Methylobacterium currus: one gene and its partners. The protein of the gene in region 2 binds, or shares a complex with, the protein of the main gene of each other region. Links are inferred from orthologs where the notes say so. Each region holds a gene or a part of one and is shown on either strand. Other genes may lie near its edges. The genes, in order: DA075_RS10565, ccmB and ccmE.

Region 1 (2,952 bases), on a different replicon or contig from region 2:
TCCTGTCCGGCACCGCGAAGTGGGATCAGGCGCTGCCGAGCCTGAAGGACGCGATCGCCAAGGTCGAGGCGGCGCTTGCAGGGGCCGGCATCAAGGCCAACGGCCAGCCGATCTCGGTCTTCACCCGCACCGACGATGACGGCTTCCAGTTCGAGGTGATGGTGCCGGTCGAGGCCGCCCCGAACCCGCGTCCCGCCGGCCTCCCGGACGACCTGCGCTTCGGCTCGACGCCGAGCGGCAAGGCCCTGCGCTTCACCCACAAGGGCGCCTACGAGGGCATCGACCAGACCTACGAGACGGTGACGGCCTATCTCGATGCCAAGGGCATCCTCGTCCAGGATGCCTTCGTGGAAGAATACCTGACCCCGCTCGCGAGCCCGTCCGACGACGCGCTGGAGGTCAACATCTACGCGCTGCCGAAATAGGGAGCGAGGCGATAGCCTCGCCCCTATCCCGGACGACTGACGCGTTCGCCGAAGGAGATCCGCGACAGGGGCACGAGGGCCCCCTACTGCATCGCCCGCACCCGCGCCAGGAAGGCGTCGTAATTCTCCGGCGTCAGGATGCCGACGAGTTTTTCGCGAATTCGCCCGTCCGGTCCGATCACGAAGGTCTCCGGCACGCCGTAGACCCCGAGATCGATGCCGACGCGGCCGGCCTCGTCGGCCCCCACCGCGCGGAACGGATTGCCGTGACGGCCGAGGAAGCGGCGGCCGTTCTCGGGCTGGTCCTTGTAGTCGATGCCGACGAGGTTGACCCCGTCGCGGGAGAGCCGCACCAGCATCGGATGCTCGACCTGGCAGGGTGCGCACCACGAGGCCCAGACGTTCAGCACCGTCACCTTGCCCTTGAAATCGGCGGCCGTCAGGCCCGGCACCGCGGCGCCGTCGGCCGTCAGGCCGGGGACCGGCGGCAGGGTGAAGTCCGGCACCTGGCGGCCGATCAGGGCCGAGGGGATGGCGGAGGGATCGTATCCGGTGGTGAGCAGCTTGCCGAGGAAGATGCCGGCCAGGCCTGCGAAGGCGAGGAGCGGCAGCAGGAAGAGGAGCCGGCTGCGGCGCGGCGGCTCCTCGGTCTCCTCGACCGGATGCAAGGGGACGTCGCTCACCGGCGGCCCCGCGGAGGCGGTTCCTGCGCGAGCCGGGCGAGCGCCCGCTCCTGCGCCCGCCGGTCGAGGAACGCGTGGGCGACGAGGCCGAGGATCACCAAGCCGGTGAAGCCGTAGGCGCCCAGGATGAAGGGGGCGTGAGGGCCGAGATCCATGCCGGTCAGGCCGCCTGCGGGGCGAGGAGCGCGGCATCGAGCCGCTCGGCCTCCAGGATCGTCAGGGTGCGCACGCGCCGGCGCAGGATCTCGGTGCGCATCGCCTGGAGATGCAGGGCGACGCCGAGCACCGAGGCGGCGGCGATCATCACCAGCAGGGGATAGAGCATGGTCGGATGGATGGTCGGCCCGCCCATCCGCAGGATCGAGGCCGGCTGGTGCAGGGTCGACCACCAGTTCACCGAGAACTTGATGATCGGCAGGTTGACGGCGCCGACGAGGGTCAGGATCGCGACCGCCCGGGCGGCCCTGTTCGGATCCTCGATGGTCCGCCACAGGGCGAGCAGCCCGCAATAGATCAGGAACAGCACCAGCATCGAGGTCAGGCGCGCGTCCCAGACCCAGTAGGTGCCCCACATCGGCTTGCCCCAGAGCGAGCCGGTGACGAGGCAGATCAGGGTGAAGGCGGCGCCGATGGGGGCGGCGGCGCGCTGCGCCACGTCGGCCAGTGGATGACGCCAGATCAGGGTGCCGAGCGCCGAGACCGTCATGGCGCCGTAGAAGAACACCGCCATCCAGGCCGCCGGCACGTGGATGTACATGATCCGCACCGTCTCGCCCTGCTGGTAGTCGGGCGGGGCCACGAACCAGGTCAGGTACTGGCCGACCGCCAGCAGCACGAGGGCGAGGCCCGCCACCCAGGGCAGCAGAACCCCGGACCAGCGCATGAAATGGCCGGGCTGCGCCAGCCGCGTGAGACGACCCATCGCCTTGGGACCTATCGCCTTGGCATCCATCGACATCGGCGTGGGTGTAGCGCGTGGGCGCCTCCCTGAGCAATGCGGACGAACGGCGCAGACGGATGGCGCAGCGAGTGGTGGAGGATCCGGAACGAAGCGTGGCTATGCCGGTTATCGCTGCGACTTTTCCGAACGCACCGGAGTGCTCCCGCCATGTTGAAATGGGCGATCATCTTCTTCGTGATCTCGCTGGTGGCCGGTGCGCTGGGCTTCACCAACGTGGCGTCGGGCGCCCGCGGCATTGCGCGTCTGCTGTTCATGCTGTTCCTGGTGATCGCGGTGGTGATCGCGATCGCGGCGGTTCTGCTGGGCCAGGCGGTCCTCTAGGCCGGCCGCGGCACTCCCCCGCGGCGCGGCGTCGGGGGAGGATGAGCGATGGCGTGCCACATCCGTCTGGCGACGGTGGACGACGCGGCGGAAATCAGCCGCGTCGTCCTGTCTGCGTTGCACGAGAGCAATGCGCGGGATTACGCGCCTGAGACCATCGCGCGGGTCGCCCGGAGCTTCACCTCGGACAGAGTGGCCGCTTCCATCGCGGAGCGGCAGGTCTTCGTCGCCTTGGAGAGTGGCCGCCCCGTCGGCACGGCGAGCCGCGACGGCGCGGTCGTGCGCGCCGTCTTCGTCGCTCCCGACGCGCAACGGGGCGGCACCGGGCGGGCGTTGATGGCGGCGGTCGAGCGGGCGGCCGAGGAAGCGGGCGTCGCCGCGCTGACCCTGCAATCGTCGTTGACGGCCGTGGGTTTCTACGACCGGCTCGGCTACCGGGCCGTGCGGGAGACCCTGCACGGCGAGGAGCGCACGATCGTCATGGCGAAGCGGCTGGTGCCCGGCGAGGCCGATCGCCGGTCCTGACCAGGCCTGGGCGCGAAAACCCGCCCTCTCACGCCGC
Region 2 (3,069 bases):
GGCGGCGCCGTCGCCGAGGCGGGGCCGAGCGCGGCTGGTGTTGCGCAGGCGCGGCAGCGCCTCCAGCGCGGAATCCTGGATCACGCCGTCGCGGCCGGCGGCGACCGTCCGGGGCAAGGCGGCGTCGAGGGGCGTGTCGCCGGTCGCCACACGGACGGGCTGGCCGTTGACGACGAGCGAGCAGCGGGGGCTCATGGCCGTCTCCGTGCGACTGATCGGGCAGTGTGATGGGACGAGGAGAGCGCCACGCGTCAGCGCGGCGCGAACAGCAGGCGCTCGACCAGGGAAGCCCAGCGGTCGCGGTCGGCGCGCAGGTCCTCCTGCGTATCCTCGCCTTGCGCTTGCTGGATCGTGAGCGCCGCGACCTGGGCGCGCAGCTCCGCCGCGGCCTCCCGCTCGGAGCGCAGCACGGCCTTCATCACCTTGTTCTCGGCCTCGAGGTGGGCGACGAGATCGTCGATCTCCTCCATCTCCTCCTCGTCGGGCGGGGGCAGCCGGTAGGGCCGGGGCCCGAGCCAGCCGGGCGGGAGGAGCAGGCGCCGCACCAGATCGAAATCCGGGCCGGTCCGCCCGTCGAGGTTCGGGCCGCTCCGCTCCTTGAGATCCGGGCCGCTCCGCTCCTGGCCCGAGATGTCAATCGCCGCCTCGCCCATCGGTGCCTCTCCGCGCCTCGTGCCGGCCGTCCGGACCGCACCCTCGGGTGCGCCGCATCCGGTCACGGCCAGGCTGACGATGCTGTCGGCATGGTTAAGGAGCGTTTAAACGCTACGCTCGCATTCGCGCGATTGACCGGGGGAAGCCGGCGACACACTCTCGGTCCGCGACCCGGAGCGGACGCTGATTCGCCCGCCCCGGAACCCACGGAGATCACGATGCTGGATGGACGACGGGTGCTGATCGTCGAGGACGAGGCGCTGGTCGCCCTGGAACTGACCGAGATCGTCACCGGTTCGAACGCCCACGCCGTCGGCCCGGCCCGCACCAACCGCGAGGCCCTGGCGCTGATCGACCTGGAGGAGATCGACGTCGCGATCCTCGACCTCAACCTCGCCGACGGCGAGGCGACGCCCACGGCCGAATGCCTAATCGGCAAGGGCGTGCCGGTCCTGATCTGCACCGGCGGCGTGCTGCCGCGCGCGATGCGGCTGATGTGGCCGGACCTGCCGATCCTGAGGAAGCCCCTCAATCCCGATCGCCTGGTCGAGGCGCTGGGCGCGCTCTGCCCCGAGCCGGTGGGCGAGAGCCGGGTCTAGCGGGCGCACCCGCGCGGGCGGCGGATCACCGGCCGCCGCCCTCGTCCCGGCAGCCGAAGCCCTACTCCCCCCACCGCAGAGCCGCCGCCGCCGCCAGCGTGCCGACCACGCCCGCCGCGAGGCTGAGCGCGGCGAGGATCGCCAGCGGCGTCGTGAACGGCACCGTGCCACTGACGGCCGCTTCCGCCGCCGAGACGCCGAAGATCAGGGTCGGCACCATCAGGGGCAGCACCACCACGGCAAGGATCAGGCCGCCGCGGCGGATCGAGGCGGTCAGCGCCGCCCCGACGGCCCCGATGAAGGTCAAGGCCGGGGTGCCGACGAGGAGCGTCAGGCTGGTCGCCGCCATCCCGGTGGGGCTCAGGGCCACGAGGAGCCCGAATAAGGGGGTGGCCAGCGCCAGCGGCAGGCCGGTGGTGAGCCAGTGCGCCGTGACCTTGGCGAGAACCAGGAGCTCCAGCGGGGCGGGGGCGCCGGTGAGGAGATCGAGGGAGCCGTCTTCCTCGTCGGCCTGAAACAGGCGGTCGAGGCCGATCAGCGTCGCCAGCACGGCGGCGATCCACAGGATGCCGGGGCCGATCCGGGCGAGCAGGTTGAGGTCGGGCCCGAGGCCGAACGGCACCAGGGCGACGATCATCAGGAAGAACACCAGGGACAGCGCCCCGGAGCCGCCGATGCGGCCGGCGAGGCGCAGGTCGCGGGCGACCACGGCCAGAAAGGCGCGGCCCATCAGAACGCCTCCGCGAAGGGGTCGGCCGCGGCGTCGGACCGGGCGGCGCGGAACGCCTCGACCGAGAGTTCGCGGGCGCTCTCGAGGCCGAGCGCCTGGTGGGTGGCCGCGATGACGAGGCCGCCTTCCGCCAGATGCCCCCGCATCAGCCCGGCGAGGGCCCCCTGCGAGGCCACGTCGAGGGCGGCGGTCGGCTCGTCGAGGAGCCAGAGCGGCCGGCGGCAGACGAGGAGCCGGGCGAGCGCCACCCGCCGGCGCTGGCCGGCCGACAGGTAGGCGACCGGCAGCGCCGCCGCATGGGCGAGGCCGAGGCGGGCGAGCGCGGCGCGCGGGTCGAGATCGGCCTCGCCGAGCAGGTCGCGGGCGAAGACCAGGTTCTCTTGCGCCGTGAGCGCCCCTTTGAGCCCGTCGCGATGGCCGACGACGTGAAGGCATTCGGGGATGGTGCGCTCGCCCACGCCCTCGGCGACGAGCCGCCCGGCCTCGGGCCGCAGTCGCCCGGCGAGGATGGCGAGCAGCGACGATTTGCCGGCGCCGTTGCGACCGGTCACGGTCAGCGCCTCGCCGGCCTCGAGGGTGAAGGAGAGCCCGGCGAAGACGCGGCGGCCGGAGCGCCGGCAGGCGAGGTTCTCGGCGATCAGGCGCAAGGGCGGGTGTCCAAGGATGGGGATCTCCGGATGGAATCTCCGGGGGCGGGCAACGGCCGCGTTTACGCTATGCGCGCGCCGCCGAGAATGCGCGATTGCGCGGCCACCAGACCCGTAGCGGCCAGTTTCGAAGTGTTCTATACGCATCCCCGGCTGCGCCGCGCGACCTTCAGAGGCGTCCAAACCGTCCTTCGCGCATCCCAGTCCGGGCACCCCCGGGGCGGCGCGCGCACCGTCCGATTCCCGCCGGCAGGCGAGGGCGGGCGGCACACGGGTCTTCCCTGCGTCAGCCAGGGCCGAGCCCGCAGCGCATCCGGCCGAACACTTAGGTGTGGCGCAGGTCCTGCCTGCGCCGTGTTCGACAACCCCTCGCGAGGACCACGCCGTGGCATCGATCGACAGCTTCAAGGCCCGCCAGACGCTTCAGGCCGGCGGAAAA
Region 3 (3,113 bases), on a different replicon or contig from region 2:
CAGGAAGGTCAGGTTGAAGAAGGGCGGCCCGACCGAGATCTTCTCCCCCGTCAGCGACTCGAGCACGAGCGGATAGAGCGTGCCGACCAGCACCGTGGCGCAGGCCGCCGACAGGAACAGGTTGTTCATCACCAGCGCGCCCTCGCGGGAGATCGGCGCGAACAGGCCGCCCTGGCGCAAGGTGGGCGCGCGCCAGGCGTAGAGCGCCAGCGAGCCGCCGATGAACAGCACCAGGATGCCGAGGATGAAGGTGCCGCGGGTCGGGTCGGTGGCGAAGGTGTGGACCGAGGTCAGCACGCCCGAGCGCACCAGGAAGGTGCCGAGCAGCGACAGCGAGAAGGTCAGGATGGCGAGCAGCACCGTCCAGACCTTGAGGGCGTCGCGCTTCTCCATCACGACGGTGGAGTGGACGAGCGCCGTGCCGGCGAGCCAGGGCATCAGCGAGGCGTTCTCGACCGGGTCCCAGAACCACCAGCCGCCCCAGCCGAGCTCGTAATACGCCCAGTACGACCCCATGGCGATGCCGACGGTGAGGAAGCACCAGGCCGCCAGCGTCCAGGGCCGCACGGCGCGAGCCCAGGCGGCGTCGATCCGGCCCTCGATCAAGGCCGCGATGGCGAAGGCGAAGGTGATCGAGAAGCCGACATAGCCGAGATAGAGCAGCGGCGGATGGATCGCGAGGCCCGGATCCTGGAGCAGCGGGTTGAGGTCGCGCCCCTCGACCGGGGCCGGGTTGAGCCGGGCGAAGGGGTTCGAGGTGACGAGGATGAAGAGCAGGAACACCGCGGTGATCGCGGCCTGCACGCCCAGCGTGTTGGCGCGGAGGGTGGGCGGCACGGCGTTGCGGGCGAGCGCCACCACGGCGCCGAACAGCGCCAGGATCAGCACCCAGAGCAGCATCGAGCCCTCGTGGTTCCCCCAGACGCCGGAGATCTTGTAGATCAGCGGCTTCATCGAGTGCGAGTTCTCGACGACGTTCTGGACCGAGAAGTCCGAGGTCACGTGGGCGTAGGTCAGCGCCCCGAACGCGAAGGCGATGCACGCGAAGGTGGCGAGCGCCGCCGGCACCGTGACGCTGCGCAGGACCGGGTCGCCGGCGCGGCTCGCCCAGACCGGCATCACCATCTGCGTCAGCGACAGGGCGAGCGCCAGGGCGAGGGCGTAGTGACCAACCTCGATCAGCACCAGGGCGACCTTTCGGTAAGCGTTTTGTCCATCGGGACGGGCGATCGGTCGACGGTTCTCCCGACCCGGCGTCCTGCCGCGGCGGATCGCGGGCGTCATCTTAGTCCGGTTCGTCTTCAGCGCCGCCAAGACCTTCCGCCGCACGGGGCGGGACTATTGGACGGCGGTGCGGGAGACGGGCTCGGCGGAGCCTTGCGCGGACGAGTTTTTTCCGGACGTGTCTTGTCCCGGCTTGCCGGCGCCTTCCTGCCAGCGCCCCTGCGCCTTGAGGGCGTCGGCGACCTCGCGGGGCATGTAGGTCTCGTCGTGCTTGGCCAGCACCGTGTCGGCGCGAAAAATCCCGTCGGGCTCCAGCACGCCCTCGGTCACCACGCCCTGGCCCTCGCGGAAGAGGTCGGGCAGCAGGCCACGGTAGCGCACCTGCACGGTCGAGCCGGTGTCGGTGACGGCGAACGCCACCTTTCCGTCGGCCTCGCGCTTGAGCGAGCCGGCCTCGACCAGCCCGCCGAGGCGGAAGCGGGTGCCGGGCGCGACCTTCTGGCCCGCCACCTCGGTCGGCGAGCGGAAGAACACGATGGTGTCGCGCATCGCCGTGAGGACGAGCCCGAGGGCCGCCGCCAGCACGGCGCCGCAGACGAGGATGAGGACGGAACGGCGGCGCCGGCGCGTCATGGTGCGGGTCTCAAGGCCAGCAGCGGGGGAGGGGGGTGAGCGTCATGAGGGGCGTCTCCCGGAGGCGGCCGGCGCGGGGCCGGCTCTGTTGGTTGTCACTGTATAGCAGAGCTTGTGCGGCGAAGCCGAGACCGGCGCGCCCCTCCCCCCTCCCCCGCAGAGGGGGGAGGGGTTCGGCCGTCGCGATCCTCACGGCACCGCCTTCGCGGTGCCCAATCCCATCTCCCGCGCCGCCTCCTCCACCGGAGCGAGCTTGGCCGTATCGTTCCCGAGCGCGGTCCGCGCCTGCGCCAGGGTCTCCTCCGCCCTCGGTCGCTCGCCGAGCACCCCATAGGAGCGCACCAGCCGGGCCCACTCCTCCGGCGTGCCACCCTTCTCGGCGAGGCGCTGGGCTAGCCCCTCGACCATGCCGCGGACCATGCCGCGCTGCTCCTCGCCCATCGCGGGCTTGGCGGCGGCAGGCGGCGCGGTGCCGTCGAGGCGGGCGAGGCTGTCGCGCACCATCGGCAGCCAGGGCGCGTCGGGCGGCGCGGCGGCGGCGAGGGCGGCGTAGCGGGCGCGGGCCTTGTCGCGGTCGCCGTCCTGCTCGGCGGCGCGGGCGAGGTAGAATTGCGGCTTGACCGCCTTCGCATCCTGGCGGAGCGCCCGCTCGAAGGCGTCGCGGGCCTTCGACGAGACGACCCCGTCGCTCGCCGCCACCAGGGCCTCGCCGTAATCGGCGAGCCGCCCGGCCTCCTCGCCGAGGATCCGCAGGGCGTTCTCGTAGGCCTTGATCGCATCCTCGACGCGGCCGAGGCGCAGATAGACCGGCGCCAGCACCGCCCAGCCGCGGCCGTCCTCCGGCGCCTGGGCGAGATGGGCCTCGATCTGCGCCACCGCCGCCGCGAGGTCGTTGCCGGCCGTCCGCGCGTGGGCCAGGCGCTCGGCCTGGGGCTGGGCCGGCAGGTCCGGCGAGCCGTAGATGCCGTAGACGAGGAGCGCGACGAGCGGCACCGTCGAGAGGGCGAAGGCGGAGGCCGCCCGGCGCCGGCGCAGGGCCGGCTCGCCCATCGCCCCGGCGACCCGGCCGGGATCCCGGCTCGCCCGCAGGAGGCGGCGCGCGGCTTCCGCCCGGGCGGCCTCGGCCTCCGGCGCGGCCAGGAGCCCGCGGGCCGCGTCGCGGTCGATCTCGCGCAGCTGGTCGCGGTAGAACCCGGTCTCGGTGGCGATCCGCGCCTCGCCTTCCGGGACGGCCGCGAAGCCAGGGCGGCGCGACA

What was found.
Region 1: the proteins of ccmB (region 2) and DA075_RS10565 are in contact, whole or in part, in a solved structure (PDB 8CE8), measured with the Escherichia coli proteins. The link is inferred for Methylobacterium currus from one-to-one orthologs.
Region 3: the proteins of ccmB (region 2) and ccmE are in contact, whole or in part, in a solved structure (PDB 8CE8), measured with the Escherichia coli proteins. The link is inferred for Methylobacterium currus from one-to-one orthologs.

What each region holds. Positions count from the first base shown.
Region 1 is NZ_CP028843.1:2,203,686-2,206,637, reverse strand. Bases 150-2,952 are described here. They hold DA075_RS10565 (heme ABC transporter permease), read right to left. Parts: upstream 2,031-2,952; coding sequence 1,269-2,030; downstream 150-1,268. Other genes in these bases: DA075_RS10550 (EAL domain-containing protein), read right to left, coding at 2,944-2,952; DA075_RS10555 (GNAT family N-acetyltransferase), read left to right, coding at 2,439-2,915; DA075_RS10560 (DUF1328 domain-containing protein), read left to right, coding at 2,217-2,390; ccmD (heme exporter protein CcmD), read right to left, coding at 1,105-1,263; DA075_RS10575 (DsbE family thiol:disulfide interchange protein), read right to left, coding at 509-1,108. In the rest of the region: more of DA075_RS10580, read left to right, coding at 1-149. UniProt on the Escherichia coli protein: Required for the export of heme to the periplasm for the biogenesis of c-type cytochromes.
Region 2 is NZ_CP028844.1:322,833-325,901, reverse strand. Bases 150-3,069 are described here. They hold ccmB (heme exporter protein CcmB), read right to left. Parts: upstream 1,984-3,069; coding sequence 1,315-1,983; downstream 150-1,314. Other genes in these bases: acnA (aconitate hydratase AcnA), read left to right, coding at 3,016-3,069; ccmA (heme ABC exporter ATP-binding protein CcmA), read right to left, coding at 1,983-2,630; DA075_RS31610 (response regulator), read left to right, coding at 873-1,253; DA075_RS31615 (hypothetical protein), read right to left, coding at 252-653; DA075_RS31620 (ferredoxin reductase domain-containing protein), read right to left, coding at 150-195. Outside these bases: more of DA075_RS31620, read right to left, coding at 1-149. UniProt on the Escherichia coli protein: Required for the export of heme to the periplasm for the biogenesis of c-type cytochromes.
Region 3 is NZ_CP028843.1:2,544,572-2,547,684, reverse strand. The notes cover bases 99-3,062. They hold ccmE (cytochrome c maturation protein CcmE), read right to left. Parts: upstream 1,858-3,062; coding sequence 1,339-1,857; downstream 99-1,338. Other genes in these bases: ccmI (c-type cytochrome biogenesis protein CcmI), read right to left, coding at 2,047-3,062; DA075_RS12095 (heme lyase CcmF/NrfE family subunit), read right to left, coding at 99-1,185. Also shown: more of DA075_RS12095, read right to left, coding at 1-98; more of ccmI, read right to left, coding at 3,063-3,113. UniProt on the Escherichia coli protein: Heme chaperone required for the biogenesis of c-type cytochromes. Transiently binds heme delivered by CcmC and transfers the heme to apo-cytochromes in a process facilitated by CcmF and CcmH.